Regions from separate parts of the Klebsiella sp. M041 genome, predicted to be linked through region 3. Evidence: predicted binding sites of a transcription regulator. Region 3 holds the regulator's gene; each other region holds the start of a gene.
The links. Region 3 encodes Fur, which represses iron uptake genes when iron is present. Its sites were predicted from a motif close to ATAATAATGAGAACNACTATCAA; they were not measured.
Positions count from the first base shown of each region.

Region 1 (5,950 bases), on a different contig from region 3:
TGCCAGCACCGGGTGGCCGCTGATTGTCAGGGTGGTGGCCGCCGCCTGATTCACCAGCCGCGCGCGCGCCCCCAGCGGCAGGGTCACCGTGCGCTGCTCGTGACCAAACTCCAGTCCGCTAATCATCGGTACAGAGAGCTGCTGGCGCAGGTAATCAAAGACCTGCGGCAGGTCGTATCCCGCGTCATAGTCGTTCGGCGTGCCGCCGGTGAAGCTGCCGAAGATCACCGCCTTCTGCGCCGCCAGTACGCCGCTGTGCAACAGCTGAAGCAACATGCGTTCGACGCGGAACGGGTGCTCATTGATATCCTCCACCACCAGGATGCCGTCGCGGATCGCCGGCAGCCACGGGGTGCCGATAAGCGAGGTCAGCATCGCCAGATTCCCGCCCCACAGGGTGCCTTCCACCCGGCAGTTCGGCCCTTCGCCCGGCCATTCGAGGGTGAATTCCGGCTGGCGCAGCGCCTGCCAGAAATGGTGTTCGGTAAACGGATCGAGGGTCTCCGCGCCGAAGTTGCCCGCGAGCATCGGCCCGCTGAAGGTGACGACATTGCCCAGGGCCAGCAGGCCCGACTGGATGGCGGTGAAATCGCTGTGGCCGCAAATCAGCAGCGGGTCGCGCTGCTGGCGGGCAATCAGCCCCTGCCAGTCGATATGCGGCAGCAGACGACTGGCGCCGTAGCCGCCGCGCACCGCGAGGACGATCCGGTTGCGCCCGGGCAGCTGGGCAAGCTGGTTAATATCGGCCAGCCGTTCATGTTCAGTCCCGGCGAAACGCTGCAGCCGGCGGGGAATGACCTGCTGGTGGGCCACCTCGTGTCCGGCCTGCTGCAGACGCTCGACGCCGCGGGCCGCCGCTTGCTGGTTGATGCAATAACCGGATGGCGCGACCAGATAAAACTGAGACATGATAATTCCTTGCTATGAATGAAAGGGTTATGATGCCGCCTGGAATGGCGATTGTCATCTCCAGGTGGCTAACTTCAATCCGCACCCGTCATCCATCAGGCTGTCGGCGGGCGGGGGTCGTACCGCTGCCGTCGTTCTGCAGCATGATGGCGTTTGGGTAGATAAGGATAGATGTGTGAAATTGAGATGGTTGCTTATTTTAGTCGTTTTTCTGGCCGGTTGTAGTTCGAAACATGATTACACCAATCCGCCGTGGAACCCCGAGGTCCCGGTGAAGCGGGCGATGCAGTGGATGCCGATCAGTGAAAAAGCCGGCGCCGCCTGGGGCGTGGATCCGCAGCTGATCACGGCGATTATCGCCATCGAGTCGGGCGGTAACCCTGCGGTAGTGAGTAAATCCGGCGCCGTCGGGCTGATGCAGCTTAAGCCGTCGACCTCCGGACGCGATGTCTATCGGCGGATGGGCTGGCGCGGCGAGCCGTCGGTCAGTGAGCTGAAAAACCCGGAACGGAATATCTCGATGGGGGCCGCCTATCTGAGCATTCTGGAAAACGGCCCGCTGGCGGGGATCAAAGACCCGCAGGTGATGCGCTATGCGGTGGTGGTCTCCTACGCCAACGGCGCGGGCGCGCTGTTGCGCACCTTCTCGTCAAACCGGCAGGACGCCATCGACGAGATTAACGATCTCGACGCCGATGAGTTCTTCGAGCATGTGGTGAAAAAACACCCGGCTCCGCAGGCGCCGCGCTATATCTGGAAGCTGCAGAAAGCGCTGGATGCCATGTAATCCCTCGTTTGGCCTCCGGGAGTCTCCCGGAGGCCACGTCCTCAGAAATCGTAGCCGACGGTAGCCATCACGCTGCGCTCTGCTCCCCAGTAGCAGTTGCCGGTGCCGTAGCAGCCGGAAACGTATTCACGATTGCCGATATTGTTGGCGTTAACCTGCACATAAGCGCCTTTCAGCCCCGGCGACCAGACGCCGAGGTCGGCCCGCATCATGGCATCCATCAACGTCACCGACGGCAGCCGCGCGGTGTTGGCATCATCCGCCCACTGTTTGCCGATGTAGCGGACGCCGGCGCCCACCGAGATCCCCGCCGGGAACTGATAGCGCGCCCAGAAGGAGGCCATCTGATCCGGGGTCAGCTGCGGCGTGTTGTTGTCGGTACCGTCCTTAGTATCCTGGAAGCGCAGACGATTCCAGGTATACGAGGCGATAGTGCTCAGCTGCGGCGTGATCTGATGGTGCGCTTCCAGTTCGACGCCCTGGGAATGCACTTTCCCCGCAGGAATATAGGTGGCGGTGGCGATGTTCGGGTCGCGGGTGGCGACATCCTTTTGCGTCAGGTCGTAAATCGCGATGCTGTAGAGGTCGCTGCTGCCCGGCGGCTGGAACTTCAGGCCGGCTTCAAACTGTTCGGCGGTGGTCGGTTTCAACGGTTTGCCATCCGCGCCGGGCAGCATCGCCGGGGTAATCGCCTGACTGTAGCTCAGATAGGGTGAAAGCCCGTTGTCCAGAGCGTATAACAGCGAGGCGCGGCCGCTGATATGATCGTCTGAACGGCGGTTCGAGGTGCCCTGGGTGTCGCTGACCTGCTGGGAAACGATGCGGTCATAGCGGGCGGAAACATCCATATGCCAGCGGTCCCAGACCATCTCATCCTGCAGATACAGCCCGGTCTGGTAATAGCGGCGATTATTGTCATCGCTGTAGGTCACGGTATGCCCGGTCTGGGCGGTATAGCCGGTAAACGGGTTAAGCGGCGCCGCGCCGCCGGCGCCGGTCCACAGATCGTTGCGGAAGCGATGATATTCGGCGCCGAGGATCAGGGTATGCGCCAGATCGCCAGTGTTGAAATCGGCGCGCAGGCGGTTATCGGTTGACCAGCCGTCCAGCGAACCGCGCGAGCCGCTGTAGCCACGGGCCAGCCTATCGCTGTCATCTATCCAGCCGACCTGGTAGACCTGATCGAGGGAGACGTTGGTGTGGGTGTAGCTCCCGGCGGAATAGACCGACCAGACGTCGGTGAACTGGTGGTCAAACTCATAGCTGTAGATCTGCTGACGGCGCTGATAGCCATCTCCCGGATCGCCCTCGTTGGTGCTGGTGGAGAGCTTACGGCCATTGTGCGCGAAGCGGGTGCCGTCCAGCGGCAAAGAGCCATGATAGCCGCCGGAAGGATCTTTTTGCAGATAGGCGCGCAGCAGCAGCGAGGTGTCGCTGTCCGGCTGCCACAGCAGGGAAGGCGAAATGGCGTAGCGCTCTTCGCGGGTATGGTCATACTGCGTGTCGCTGCTGCGGGTCATACCGATCAGCCGCCATGCCCACTGCTCATTGATGGCGTCGGTGTAATCGAAGGCCGCGCCTTTGGTATTTTGCGTTCCGCCAGTCAGGCGGACGTGGCCCTGCTGACTGAACTGCGGGCGCTTGGAGGTCAGGTTGACCACGCCGCCCGGCACGCTTTGCCCGTAGAGCGCGGAGGAGGGGCCGCGGATCACATCGACGCGTTCGATAAACCATGGGTCGATCTGCACAACGTTATGGCTGCCGCCGTCGCTCATCAGGCGCATGCCGTCGAGGAACAGGTTATCGACGTCGCCGCCGTGGTAGCCGCGCAGGGAGATGGCGTCAAACCGGGTGGCGCCGCCGCCGAAGCTGGAGTAGACCCCTGGGGTATATTCCAGCGCCTGGCTGATGGTATTCGCCCCCTGATCCGCCATCTGCTGGCGGGTGACAACCGACACCGACTGGGCGGTGGTGATTAACGGCTGGTCGGTTTTCGTCGCCCCGAGCGAGGTGCTGGCGCTATAGCCTTCAGTCGGCGCGCTGGCAGACGCCGGCGGGCTGGCCGTCACCACCACCGTCTCTTCGGCCTGCGCGGTGAAGGGAAGTGCGACCGCGAGGGCGTACAGCAGCCCCGGGCGTTTTCGAGAAATAGCCACGTTCATAAGATCATCCTGAACCAGCGCGGTCTGGTACTCCTGTACGCCGCCGCGGGAAAAACGAATCTGTCATTATTCGTTAAAAAGTAATGCGAATTATTATTGTTTGTATTTGTGCAATCAAGCGAAAAGGTGACCTGTTCAGCGCGAGGGGGTGGAGAGGTGTTTCCCGCGAGCCGCAGAATGGCCCTGCGCGGGAGGGTCGTGACCAGGGAGACCGCTTCACCCCTACCGATTTTGGTAGGGGGAAGCGGAACAGCGTCAGGAGCCGGTCTTTTGCGGTGCCGCAGGGGCGGGGTCGTTAGCGGCGGGTTTGTCCTGTAGTGAAGGCGTTGTCGCCGGACGGGTGGCGGGCAGCGCATCGCAGGGTTTCTCCTGCGGGCAGATCAGGTCCAGCATCTTAAGGGTGACGCCGTTGGTCCAGCCAAAACCGTCCTGCAGTGGATATTCCCCACCGCCGCCGCCGGTGCCGGTCGAACTCACATCATACTTCTCCACCAGTTTTTGTTTGCTGTCATAGGTATGCTGCACGTTGGTCAGGAAACGCCAGCTGACCTCCATGGCGATCTTCTGCTGGCCATAGTTTTGCAGCCCCTCGACGGCCACCCACTGCAGCGGCGCCCAGCCGTTGGGGGCGTCCCACTGCTGGCCGCTGTTGACGGTGGTGGTGGTCAGCCCGCCGGGTTTGAGCAGCCGCGACTCGGCGGCGGCCGCCACTTTCGTCGCCCGCTCGCGTGACGCGGCATTGACGTACAGCGGGAACAGCGCCGCGGCGGTCAGCTGATTGCGCACCTTGTGGCTTTTCAGATCGTAATCGGCGTACCACCCCTCTTTTTCATTCCACAGGTATTTCTCGATAGCCTGCTGGCGGGTGTTGGCCAGCGCATCGTACCGCGTAGCGCCGGCGCTGTCCCCCGCAGCTTTACTGGCGCGGGCGAGGGTTTTCTCCAGATGGAACATCAGGGCATTGAGATCGACCGGGACAATCGAGGTGGTGCGAATGGTGGCAAGCTGCTGCGGATTGTCCATCCAGCGGGAGCTGAAATCCCAGCCGGAAGCGGCGGCGGAGCGCAGGTCGCGATAGATCTCGGTGGCCGGACGATTCGGGTTGCTTTTGGCGGTTTTGACGTCGTCAAGCCAGGACTCGGGGCGCGGGGTGTCGTTATCGTCCCAGTAGCGGTTGAGCAGCGCGCCATCGGCCATCCGCACCGCCCGTTTGTCGGCGCTGCCGGGAGCCAGCGCGTCCGCCCCGGCCATCCAGTAGCGATACTCTTTCTCCAGCTGCGGCTGGTAGGTTTTCAGCACCTGGTCGCCATCGTGCGTCGCCAGCAGGCTTACCATAAAGGAGAAGAAGGGGGGCTGCGAACGGCTGAGGTAATAGGTGCGGTTACCGTTGGGGATATGGCCCCAGGTGTCAATTTCCGCGGCGAAGTTGGCGACCATATCTTCGACTTTATCCCAGTGACCGCTTTCGGCAAGACCCAGCATGGTGAAATAGCTGTCCCAGTAATAGACTTCGCGAAAGCGTCCTCCGGGGACCACGTAGGGCTTAGGCAGCGGCAGCAGCGAGTCCCACTTTTCCACCTCGACGGTGCTGCGGGTCAGGACCGGCCACAGGCCGTCGATATGCTGACGCAGGGTTTGCCCTTTGGGCGGCACATAGGTGTCGTTCTCTTTCGGCAGCGTGAAGTTCAGCTCGACGAAGTGGCGCAGGTCGAAGCTGGCCTGGTTTTTTTGCATCCGGTAATCGGCAAGGATCATCAGCGGATCGCTGTTAGGGATCGCGTCGGCGAAGGTTTTTTGATCGGCAAAGAGCTTCGCGCTCTGGACATCATTGAACAACGGGCCCAGCAGAATATCCGGCGAGGGTGGCGGCGCGGTTTTGCCGTCTTCCGCCTGGACATTCAGGCTCATCAGGGCGAGCAGGGCGCCGCCGATCGCCAGGCGCAGGGAACAGGGCAAAGCAGCGGGACGATGTGCATCAGTACTCGTCATGGGGAGTTCTCCTTATCATTATCGACTGCGGGCCACGACGTTTGGCCATCCAAAAACCTTAGACGAATATCTGCCGCTGCGCGTGTCAGGGGTAACATTTTGC
Region 1 covers NZ_JCAXWU010000010.1:41,213-47,162, reverse strand. Annotated here, with positions in the region: gene ldcA (muramoyltetrapeptide carboxypeptidase) at 1-909, opposite strand, end outside; gene emtA (membrane-bound lytic murein transglycosylase EmtA) at 1,085-1,696, shown strand; gene AC6CWS_RS14595 (TonB-dependent siderophore receptor) at 1,738-3,858, opposite strand; gene AC6CWS_RS14590 (alpha,alpha-trehalase) at 4,114-5,847, opposite strand.
Region 1: a site for Fur is predicted at 3,936-3,958, ahead of AC6CWS_RS14595 (TonB-dependent siderophore receptor). Genes of this name have one in related genera too.

Region 2 (5,950 bases), on a different contig from region 3:
GCCGACCGAGACGGTGATGGTCAGGTTATCCGGGGCAATCCACGGCCCTAAGATGCCGGAATCCATCGGCGGCAGCCGGGGATTAGGCGTATCCGGCGCCGGGCCGCCGTGGGTTAAAAAGGCGATACGCTGGGTCAGCAGCCGGAACAGACGCTCGAGGTCGGCTTTATCTGACGCCAGCACGTCGAACGCCACCAGCATCATCGAGGCCTGCTGTGGCGTCAGAATGCCCGCCTGATGCCGGCCGTAGAATGGCTGTTTTTCCTGACGCGCGTCGGGTGCGAGCGTCCCGGGGGAGCTTTCCGCTTTTGCCGCATGCGCCACCGGGCAGCCGCCGGTGATGGCCAGCGCGCCGCCAAGCGCGCCGATCCCTTTCAATAAGCGGCGACGTGACGGCTCGTTCACGTCGTGTGGTTTCTGTTGTGCCATCGACTTAGTCCAGACCCAGGATCCCGCGCAGCTGAGCCAGATCTTCCGCCAGGGTGGTGATCGGCCCTTTCAGCGCATTACGGTCAGCGGTGGTCAGCTTATCGTAAGTTTCGAAACCGTCTTTGGTGCGGTATTTGCTGAGGATACTGTCCACTTTCTTAAAGTTGGCGTCCACTTTCGCCAGCAGCGCGCTGTTCTCTTTTTGCAGCTGCGGGCGCAGCAGGTCGACAATTTTCTGCGCGCCGTCAATATTGGCCTGGAAGTCCCACAGGTCGGTATGGCTGTAGCGATCTTCTTCACCGCTGATCTTGCTGGCCGCGACTTCTTCAATTAATCCTGCCGCACCGCCCACGACTTTTGACGGCGGGAACGCCAGCTCGCTGATGCGTTTTTGCAGCTCCAGCACATCGCTGTTCAGCTGATCGGCGTATTTTTCCATGCCCTTGACACTGTTATCGCCAAACAGCGCCTTTTCCAGACGGTGGAAACCGGTGAATTTCGGATCTTCCGCTTTTTTCTCGAAGTCGTCTTCGCGGGCGTCGATGCTGCCGTCAAGGTCAGAGAACAGCTCGGCGATCGGCTCGATGCGCTCGTAATGCTGGCGCGTCGGGGCGTACAGCGCTTTCGCTTTCTCGATATCGCCCGCTTTCACCGCGTCGGTAAAGGCTTTGGTGCCGCTGACCAGCTGCGCGGTTTCCGCCGTCACATAGGCTTTGTAAGCGGTGATCGCTTCGCCGAGGCTCAGCACCGCATCGGCTTTCGCCGCGTCTTTGGTGGCGGCGCCGGTGACGATCAGTTTGCCTTTCGGGTTGGTGAGCAGGCCGCAGGTCATGTCATATTCGCCCGGCTGCAGGTTCGCGGTGAGCTTCTGGGTAAAGCCCGGCGCGATGTTCTCACGCTCTTCCACCACCATGACCCCTTTCAGAATCTCCCACTCCAGCGCTTTCTGGCTGTGGTTCTGAATAATAAACTGGGTTTTACCCGCGTTAACGGTCACCTGCATCGGCTCGCACTGTTTATCGTTGACGGTGACTTTGACCTGCGGGATATCCGCAGCCTGAGCACCGAATGCAGAGCAGAGCAGCGCGGCCACGGTCACCCGCAGCGCATTACGGCGAAAATGAATCATCATGATCATCCCTTTCGGTAAGTAGAGTGTCGCTTATAAGCTCGCAGCGCCCGGTCAGGCAGCCCGCGAGGCAGTCGTATTATTTCGCGGCGGCAGCGCAAACAGCACCAGCGCCGGGATCAGATAAAGCAGATAAACAGCCACTTCGCTGACGCTTGGCGTCTCCTGGTAGCCGAAGATCCCTTCCAGCAGCGTGCCGAACAGCGTATGCGTCGACAGCACAGCGCTCAGATCGAAGGCGGTCTCCTGGAACAGGTTCCACAGGCCCGCCTCGTGGAAGGCGCGGATCGCCCCCGCGGCCAGGCCAGCGGCCACCAGCAGGATAAACAGGCTGGTCCATTTGAAGAACACGCCGAGGTTGAGACGGATACCGCCCCAGTAGAGCAGGAAGCCCAGCACGATAGCCGTGGCCAGCCCCAGCAGCGCCCCCAGCGGCGGCCAGATGCCGACATCCTGCTGGAATGCCGCCAGCAGAAAGAAGACCGACTCCAGCCCCTCACGGGCGACCGCGAAAAAGACCATCATCACCAGCGCCCAGCCATGGTGATTTCCGCGCTGTAGCGCCTTGTCCACGGCCTGTTCCAGCTGCTGCTTGACGTTGCGTGAGACATTGCGCATCCAGAAGACCATCCACGTCAGGATCACCACCGCGATGACCGCGACGATCCCTTCGAACAGCTCCTGTTCACGCTGAGGAAATTCACCAGTGGTTTCGTTGATAAAAATGCCTAAGCCAAGACACAGCGCCGCCGCGAGGATCACGCCAATCCACATCACGCCAATCCAGTTGCCGCGCTGGGTGCGTTTCAGATAGCTGGCGATCAGGCTGACAATCAGCGCCGCCTCCAGGCCTTCGCGTAACATAATGAGAAATGGGACAAACATGCCAATACCCTTAAATGTAAAGCACCGTCAACGAATGCAAAAACAGGTAATATTTATGATAGTGATTATCATTACAATACTCAGAAACACAAGCAAAATGTGCAGAGAATGATGATCAGTTGTAAATAAATCGCTGGCAAATAATGACTTATGAAAATATTCGCCTGTTATGAGGGAAAAGAATAAGCAAAGGATTTTTTACGTCAGATATTTACCCGTCGCAGCGGCTATGGCTAAATGGCGGCCTTATTGACCTGCGAAAAGTACAACATGACTGCATTTTTTCATTTCCTGCTGGCGCTGGCGGTGATCCTCGCCCTGGCCTGGCTTGTCAGCTATGACAGACAAAAAATTCGTATTCGTTATATTCTCCAGTTGATTATTATCGAAATAGCGCTCGCTTTCTTTTTCCTGCACGCCGAAAGCGGCCTGTGGCTGGTGAAAAATATCTCCGGCTTTTTTGCTTCGCTATTAGGCTTTGCCGCCGAAGGGACCAATTTCGTCTTTGGCGGCATGAGCGAAAAAGGCTTAGCCTTTATTTTCCTTGGCGTCCTGTGTCCGATTGTGTTTATTTCCGCGCTGATTGGTATTCTCCAGCACTGGCGGATCCTGCCGATTTTTATTCGCGTCATTGGCACCCTGCTGTCGAAGGTCAACGGCATGGGTAAGCTGGAATCTTTTAACGCCGTCAGCTCACTGATCCTCGGCCAGTCAGAAAACTTCATCGCCTACAAAGGCGTGCTGGGCGACCTCTCCTCGCGGGGTCTGTTCACCATGGCGGCGACGGCCATGTCGACCGTATCGCTGTCGATCGTCGGCGCCTATATGACCATGCAGGACGCCAAATACGTCGTCGCGGCGCTGATCCTGAATATGTTCAGCACCTTTATCGTGCTGTCGGTGATTAACCCGACGCGGCCGGGCAGCGAGCAGGAAATAAAGCTGGAGAAGCTGCATGAATCGCAGAGTTTCTTTGAAATGCTCGGGGAATATATTTTGGCCGGCTTTAAGGTGGCGATGATTATTCTGGCGATGCTGATCGGCTTTATCGCGCTGATCAGCGCCATTAACGCGCTGTTCGCTACCCTGTTTGGCCTCAGCTTCCAGCAGATCCTCGGCTACGTCTTCTATCCGCTGGCCTGGCTTATCGGCATTCCGCTGAGCGATGCGCTGAACGCCGGCAGCATCATGGCCACCAAGCTGGTCGCGAACGAATTTGTGGCGATGATTGAGCTGCAAAAGATTGCCGCCAGCATGACGCCGCGCGGGCTTGGCATTCTCTCGGTCTTTCTGGTGTCGTTTGCCAACTTTGCCTCGATCGGCATTATCGCCGGGGCGATCAAAGGCCTGAATGAACCGCAGGGCAATATCGTCTCCCGCTTCGGCCTGCGGCTGGTGTATAGCGCCACGCTGGTGAGCCTGCTTTCGGCCAGCTTCGCCGGGCTGGTGCTGTAAGACAAACGGCGGGGCTACCCCCGCCGTTAACTCAGAACTGTACGCAGACCGGCTGGTCGACACGCATCACCGACTCCTGCGCGAACCGTAATTTATAGCCCTGGCGCAGCGCCTCAATACCGGCCTCGCTCTGCGCGTCGTTGCCATGGATCACCATCAGCGCCTTACTCTGCTCCCGCACCACCTGTCCATTCTGACCCAGCCACTGGCCGCGAGCGTCAAACACCGTCAGCCCGTCGCGAAAACGCGGCGTGACGTCGCGGTCGACAAACTGTTGCCACTCATCAGGGGTGATGTCTTTCCCCGCCGGGCGGCTCAGGCCGAAGTAAAGCGTGGTTTGCACCATGGACTGATCCGCCGGGCAGGCGCCGGGCTTCGGCGCGCTGGTCGACGAACTTCCACCCGCCGCGCAGCCGCTGAGTAACCCTGCCAGCACCAGCGCCATTGCACCCTGTCTGAACGTCATCTTTGCTATCCTCATTGTTATTAGTCAGGAAATATCAGCGGATTTTCAAATAATTAGCAAGGGTTATAATATTCCAGCCCGGCAACAGGCAAAAAAAAGCCCGCCAGCGGCGGGCTCGTGAACATCAGTTGATCTTACTCAGCCGTGGCGCGTACCGGCGGCGGCGTATGGTAGTGGGCATCCGCTTCGGCGAAGCGCTGCTGCATGCTGGCCGACGGCGCTTTATCCAGCAGGCTAAAGACCACGATCCCGATGCTGCCGAAGACAAAGCCCGGAATAATTTCATACAGGCCCAGCCAGCCAAACTGCTTCCAGACGATCACGGTCAGGGCGCCAATCACCATCCCGGCCAGCGCGCCGTTACGGGTCATGCGCGACCACATCACCGAGAACAGCACCACCGGACCAAAGGCGGCGCCGAAGCCGGCCCAGGCATAGCTCACCAGACCCAGCACGCGGTTTTCCGGATTGGCCGCCAGGGCAATCGCCACCAGGGCAACCACCAGCACCATCATCCGGCCCACCCACACCAGCTCTTTCTGACCGGCGTTTTTACGCAGGAAGGCTTTATACAGGTCTTCGGTAATCGCGCTGGAGCAGACCAGCAGCTGACAGCTCAGGGTGGACATCACCGCCGCCAGAATCGCCGACAGCAGGATCCCGGCAATCCATGGGTTAAACAGGATTTGCGCCAGTTCGATAAACACGCGCTCGGCATTCTGGTTAACCGCGCCCGCCAGGCTCGGGTTGCTATTGAAGTAGGCGATACCAAAGAAGCCGACGGCCACTGCCCCGGCGAGGCAGAGGATCATCCAGGTCATACTAATGCGACGCGCGTGGACGATGCTGTGGTGCGAATCCGCCGCCATAAAGCGCGCCAGAATATGCGGCTGACCGAAATAACCCAGTCCCCAGCCCATCAGCGAAATAATCGCCACGAAATTCAGCCCTTTCAGCATGTCGATATTTTCGATGCTCTTTTGCTTAATGACTTCCAGCGAATCGCCAAAGCCGCCGACGGAAATAATCACGATCACCGGGGTGAGGATCAGCGCGAAAATCATCAGGCTGGCCTGCACGGTATCCGTCCAGCTGACGGCGAGGAAGCCGCCGACAAAGGTATAGATAATCGTTGCCGCCGCGCCGGCCCACAGCGCGGTTTCATAACTCATGCCGAAGGTGCTTTCAAACAGACGCGCCCCCGCCACAATTCCCGAGGCGCAATAGATGGTAAAGAACAGCAGAATAACCAGCGCTGAAATAATTCTCAGCACCCGGCTTTTATCTTCAAAACGGCCGGTAAAATAATCGGGCAGCGTCAGGGCGTTATTATTCACCTCGGTATGCACGCGCAGGCGCCCGGCTACCAGCTTCCAGTTAACCCACGCCCCCAGCGTTAAGCCGATGGCGATCCAGCTTTCGGAAATCCCGGAGAGGAAAATGGCGCCCGGCAGGCCCATCAGCAGCCAGCCGCTCATGTCCGAGGCGCCGGCGGAAAGCGCGGTCACAAATGGCCCCAGACTGCGTCCCCCGAGAATATAATCATCAAAGTTTTTGGTCGAACGCCAGGCAATAAACCCTATCAA
Region 2 covers NZ_JCAXWU010000004.1:90,820-96,769, forward strand. Annotated here, with positions in the region: gene efeB (iron uptake transporter deferrochelatase/peroxidase subunit) at 1-429, opposite strand, end outside; gene efeO (iron uptake system protein EfeO) at 434-1,561, opposite strand; gene efeU (iron uptake transporter permease EfeU) at 1,613-2,443, opposite strand; gene AC6CWS_RS06070 (NupC/NupG family nucleoside CNT transporter) at 2,714-3,898, shown strand; gene AC6CWS_RS06075 (DUF3574 domain-containing protein) at 3,930-4,364, opposite strand; gene putP (sodium/proline symporter PutP) at 4,499-5,950, opposite strand, start outside.
Region 2: a site for Fur is predicted at 2,499-2,521, ahead of efeU (iron uptake transporter permease EfeU). Genes of this name have one in related genera too.

Region 3 (5,950 bases):
AGCGGACCGCCTTTTTTGTTATGCACCAGAATCGCGTTGGAGACCGCCGGCGTCGGGGTGAAGCCGTTGTTTTCCTGCACGATCACGTCAACGCCGTTGGCGGTTAACACTTCCAGCACCGAAATAAACGCCGGCTCGGACAGGGCGTGGGTATCTTTACCGACATAGCACGGACCGGTGATCCCGTTCTTCGCACGATCTTCCGCAATCGCCTGGGCGATGGCCAGGATATGCGGTTCGTTGAAGTTGTGACGCGCCGCGCTGCCGCGATGGCCGGAGGTGCCGAATTTGACCGCATGCTCCGCATTACCGACTTCAGGCTTCAGCACGTAGTACTGAGCAGTCAGTTGGGCGACGTTAATCAAATCACTCTGTTGCGCAGGCTGCCCCGCACGTTTATCGATTGCCATTGCCTGATCCTTCTGGTGCAAATGTTAAAAAGCTAGATCGTGCCGCAAACCTTTTCAATCAGCTCCGCAGGGAACTGCATCGACTGCATGATGTGCTCAATCATGCTGCATTTACGGCCGGTATTGGTATTGGTGATCACCCACCACGGTGTACCAGGAACCTGTTTCGGTTTGGTCTGATTACCGCTTTTCAGCAGCGTACGCGCATCTTCCGCGAAGTAGACGCGCGTGCGGCCATGCAGAGACTCGGTCGCCTCGGCAAATGCTTTACTGTCCAGGGAGTAGAGGGTGGTCAACACCAGCATAAAACGGTTCACGGCGCGCTTCTGCTCGGCGTATTCATCAGATAACAGCATCTCGCGCATGGCGCGGACTTTATCTTTCGCCGGGTTAGCGGGTTTCACCTCAACGGCAGGCGCGGGCGCCAGCGCCGGCGCGGCTTTGCTGACCTGTGTAGCCGGTTGGGAAACGGCGGAAAATTTCAGCATGCGCCGTAAAATGTCGGATGCGCTCTCGCCGATATGCAGAGTGTGGCTGGCAATATAGCGATAGAGTTCATCATCAACTTCAATTGTTTTCATCTTAATCCAGTGCGATATCTTTTCTGAATACAAATCGTTGGGATTATAAGTACAAATCCCAACCGCGGATAGCGTCAAACCAGGATGGCGGTAAAACTCAGAAAACTTCTGGGTCTTGCAGCCGGATGGCAGAATGTCCAACATAATACCCTAACCCGACGGAGCGAAAAAAAGAACTTTGCCATGAAATTAAATAGCCGAGCGCAATCTGCACAGAATCCGCACAACCACTCCCCGATCGTGCTGGTCCACGGTCTGTTTGGCAGCCTGGACAACCTGGGCATCCTCGCCCGCGACCTGGTCGCCGACCACGATATTCTGCAGGTCGATATGCGCAACCACGGTTTGTCGCCGCGGTCGCCAGAGATGACCTACCCCGCGATGGCGCAGGATCTGCTCGATACGCTCGACGCGCACCAGATTGAGCGCGCCACCTTTATCGGCCATTCGATGGGCGGCAAAGCGGTGATGGCGCTGACCGCCCTGGCGCCGGAGCGCATCAACGGTCTGGTGGCGATCGATATCGCCCCGGTGGATTATCATGTTCGCCGCCATGATGAGATCTTCGCCGCTATCCGCGCCGTCAGCGAATCCGCCGCCAGCACCCGCCAGCAGGCGGCGCAGGTGATGCGCGAACATCTGCAGGAAGAGGGGGTGATTCAGTTCCTGCTGAAATCTTTCGTCGATGGCGACTGGCGCTTCAACGTCCCGGTGCTGTGGGACCAGTACCCGCATATCGTCGGCTGGGAAACCATCCCGGCCTGGCCGCATCCGACGCAGTTTATTCCCGGCGGCAACTCACCCTACGTGACCGACGCCTACCGCGACGCGCTGCTGGCCCAGTTCCCGCAGGCCCGGGCCCACGTCATCGCCGGCGCCGGACACTGGGTCCATGCCGAGAAACCCGAAGCGGTGTTGCGCGCGATCCGCCGCTATCTCACGAGCATTGGCGCCTGATTGGCTAAAATATGCCCGACCGCGCCGCAGAATGCCCGCGGTCGTTGGCGCAGCCGTTCGCCTGATGTATGATGGCGCGCTATCTGCGCCGGCTAGAGCCCGGCAGCTTGTTTCCCCGAAGTCACTCAGAATCATGGCAAAAGAACAAACGGACCGTACGACATTAGATTTGTTCGCAAACGAGCGTCGCCCGGGAAGACCAAAAACCAATCCGCTGTCGCGCGATGAACAACTGCGCATCAACAAACGTAATCAGCTGAAACGCGATAAAGTGCGCGGGCTGAAGCGCGTGGAGCTAAAGCTCAACGCCGACGCGGTCGATGCGCTTAACGAACTGGCGGAAGCGCGTAATATGAGCCGCAGCGATCTCATCGAAGAGATGCTGATGACGCAATTAACCGCCCTGCGCAGCCAGGGAAAAGTCTAACTTTCCGCGAAAAATCCGCATTCATGTAGCAGAGTGTGCAGTCGGGCGTGATTGCTGTTTCCGCGTCCTTGCCTGTTCTGCTATGATTGCCGTTATCTGTGGGCATCGCGTCCCTACCACATCATTTAAGTTTCAAGAGGTTATTTTACTCATGGCAATCATCGGCATCTTTTTTGGCAGCGACACCGGCAACACCGAAAATATTGCAAAAATGATTCAAAAGCAGCTTGGTAAAGATGTTGCTGATGTTCACGACATTGCCAAAAGCAGCAAAGAAGATCTGGAAGCCCACGACATCCTGCTGCTCGGCATCCCGACCTGGTACTACGGTGAAGCCCAGTGTGACTGGGACGACTTCTTCCCGACGCTGGAAGAGATCGACTTTAACGGCAAGCTGGTGGCGCTGTTCGGCTGCGGCGACCAGGAAGACTACGCAGAGTACTTCTGCGATGCGCTGGGCACCATCCGCGACATCATTGAGCCGCGCGGCGCGACCATCGTTGGCCACTGGCCGACTGCCGGCTATCACTTCGAGGCCTCCAAAGGCCTGGCGGATGACGACCACTTCGTCGGCCTCGCCATTGATGAAGACCGTCAGCCGGAACTGACCAACGAGCGCGTTGAGAAGTGGGTGAAGCAGGTGGCTGAAGAGCTGCACCTCGAAGAAATCAAAAACGCCTGATAATTAAGCGGCGCAATCATTGAGTTGCGTCGTATTAATAGACAAAAGCAATCAAACTAATAGCTACAAGTTTTTAACTTTTAATCACATATCTGTACAATGTCCTCTGATTCTACGAGGCACGTGACGCAGTTTGTAGCTGGTGCCTCGTTTTTGACAGCAAACCAGGCCCGATGCTTGCAGTTTTCATTTACCAGTGGCAGTTCTATAATGAGACGCATTACGTCGGGTTAATTTCTGTATGACTTCCGTTGAAGGAAGTAGATCGTTTAGCAACAGGACAGATTCCGCATGACTGACAACAATACCGCATTAAAGAAGGCTGGCCTGAAAGTCACACTTCCTCGACTGAAAATCCTTGAAGTGCTGCAGGAACCGGATAACCATCATGTCAGTGCGGAAGACTTATATAAACGCCTGATCGACATGGGCGAAGAGATTGGTCTGGCGACCGTTTACCGCGTCCTCAACCAGTTTGATGACGCCGGTATCGTGACTCGTCATAATTTTGAAGGCGGTAAATCCGTTTTCGAACTGACCCAGCAGCATCACCACGATCACCTGATCTGCCTCGACTGCGGCAAAGTGATCGAATTCAGTGATGACTCTATCGAAGCGCGCCAGCGTGAAATCGCTTCCCGTCACGGCATCCGCCTGACCAACCACAGTCTGTATCTGTACGGTCACTGTGCGGAAGGTGATTGCCGCGAGGACGAACACGCCCACGACGCGGTGGAAAAGTAATTCCCTGCTTCGCCTGCTCTGAAAAGCCAACCAGCCGGTTGGCTTTTTTATGGGCGCTTCTGCCGCGCTTCCCGCTCACGTCCCGGCGGCGACCCTCGCGAGTCCCCGCTTTGTCCGGAGAGTTGATATGGAACTTCGCCAGCTACGCTATTTTACGCGCATTGTTGAAACCGGCAGCATGGGCCGCGCCGCGCTCGATCTGAATATCGGCGTCTCGGCGCTCAGCCAGCAGATCGCGCGTCTGGAAAATGAGCTGTCCATTCGCCTCCTGCAGCGAACCTCTCGCGGCGTGACGCCCACCAGCGCGGGCCTCGCTTTCTACTCACAGGCGCAGCTGGCGCTGCGTCATGCCGATGATGCCATCCTCGCCGCCCGCGAGGCGCGGCTGTCGGGCCACGTCAGCGTCGGCATGGCCCCCAGCACCGCCTCCGTTCTTGGCGTACCGTTCATCAACGCGATGCGCGAGAGCTACCCCGACGTCCGCCTGCACCTGGTGGAAAGCCTCTCCGGGAATCTGGAGCGGATGATCAACACCCGCCAGCTGGATTTAGCCATCGTCTTCCAGCAGGAGAAGATCCTGCGCTGGAGCGCCAGACCGGTGCTCGAAGAGCGCCTGTTCCTGATCGGCACCCATGCGCTGTTGGCCTCGCTGCCGGATGACCCTGTTTCCCCTGACCAGCTCACCACCCTGCCGCTGATTATGCCAAGCCAGGGCCACGGCCTGCGCGGCAGGCTGGAGGCGGTTTGCCAGCAGCACAGCCTCAGCGTTGAGGTGGTGGCGGACATTGACGGTCTGGCCCTGCTGATGCAGGCCGTGCGCAGCGGACTGGGCGCCACTCTGCAGCCCGGGGCCGCTATTTCCCATCTCGACCATCAGGCGCTGAGGGTGATCGGCATCGCTAATCCGATCCTCAGCCGCCCCAATTTTCTGGTCAGCCTGTCGGATGATGAGCTCACCCCGGCAGGCCTTGCGGCACGGGTCATACTAAGCAAAGTCATGCGCCAGCTGGTGGAGTCCGATCGCTGGCCAGGCGCCACCCTTTACGTTAACTAAACCCCTCTTTAGCGTTACGCCATAGCGCCCCGTCGCCGTTACCGCCTACATTCCCATTACAAATTTAACAAATCATTAAATTGTAAGGGAGCCGATAATGGTGGATGTACTGGTCATTGGCGGCGGCAATGCCGCGCTATGCGCCGCCTTAACCGCCCGGGAAGCCGGCGCCTCGGTGCTGCTGCTGGAGGCGGCGCCGCGGGAGTGGCGAGGCGGCAACTCGCAGCACACGCGTAACCTGCGCTGTATGCACGATGCGCCGCAGGACGTGCTGGTCGACAGCTATCCGGAAGAGGAGTACTGGCAGGATCTGCTGCGCGTCACCGAAGGGAACACCAACGAAGCGCTGGCCCGGCTGGTGATCCGCACCTCGTCACAGTGCCGGGACTGGATGCGTCAGCACGGGGTTAACTTTCAGCCGCCGCTCTCCGGCGCCCTGCACGTGGCCCGCACCAACGCCTTTTTTATGGGCGGCGGCAAAGCGCTGGTCAATGCCTATTACCGCAGCGCAGAGCGGATGGGGGTGCAGATCCGCTACAACACGCCGGTGCAGGCCCTGGAACTGCGCAACGGTGAATTTGTCGCCGCGCTGGCGGGCGAGGAACGGATTGTCGCGAGAAGCTGCGTCCTCGCCGCCGGCGGATTTGAATCCAACCGCGAGTGGCTGCGCGAGGCCTGGGGGCAAAATGACCGCGGCGAATGGCCCGCCGATAACTTTCTCATCCGCGGCACGCGCTTCAACCAGGGGGGGCTGCTCAAGTTTATGATCGACGCCGGGGCCGATATCATCGGCGATCCTTCCCAGTCCCACTGCGTCGCCATTGACGCCCGGGCGCCGCTCTATGACGGCGGGATCTGCACCCGCGTCGACTGCGTTTCGCTGGGGGTGGTGGTCAACCGCGATGCCGTGCGCTTTTATGATGAGGGGGAAGATTTCTGGCCTAAACGCTACGCCATCTGGGGCCGACTGGTCGCCCACCAGCCAGGACAGATCGGCTACTCGATCATCGACAGCAAAGCCATCGGCCACTTTATGCCCCCCGTCTTTCCCGGCGCTCAGGCCAATACCATCGCGGAACTGGCCCGCCAGCTGGG
Region 3 covers NZ_JCAXWU010000008.1:178,083-184,032, forward strand. Annotated here, with positions in the region: gene pgm (phosphoglucomutase (alpha-D-glucose-1,6-bisphosphate-dependent)) at 1-410, opposite strand, end outside; gene seqA (replication initiation negative regulator SeqA) at 443-991, opposite strand; gene ybfF (esterase) at 1,175-1,948, shown strand; gene ybfE (LexA regulated protein) at 2,082-2,375, shown strand; gene fldA (flavodoxin FldA) at 2,527-3,057, shown strand; gene fur (ferric iron uptake transcriptional regulator) at 3,349-3,801, shown strand; gene tcuR (tricarballylate utilization LysR family transcriptional regulator TcuR) at 3,929-4,855, shown strand; gene tcuA (FAD-dependent tricarballylate dehydrogenase TcuA) at 4,953-5,950, shown strand, end outside.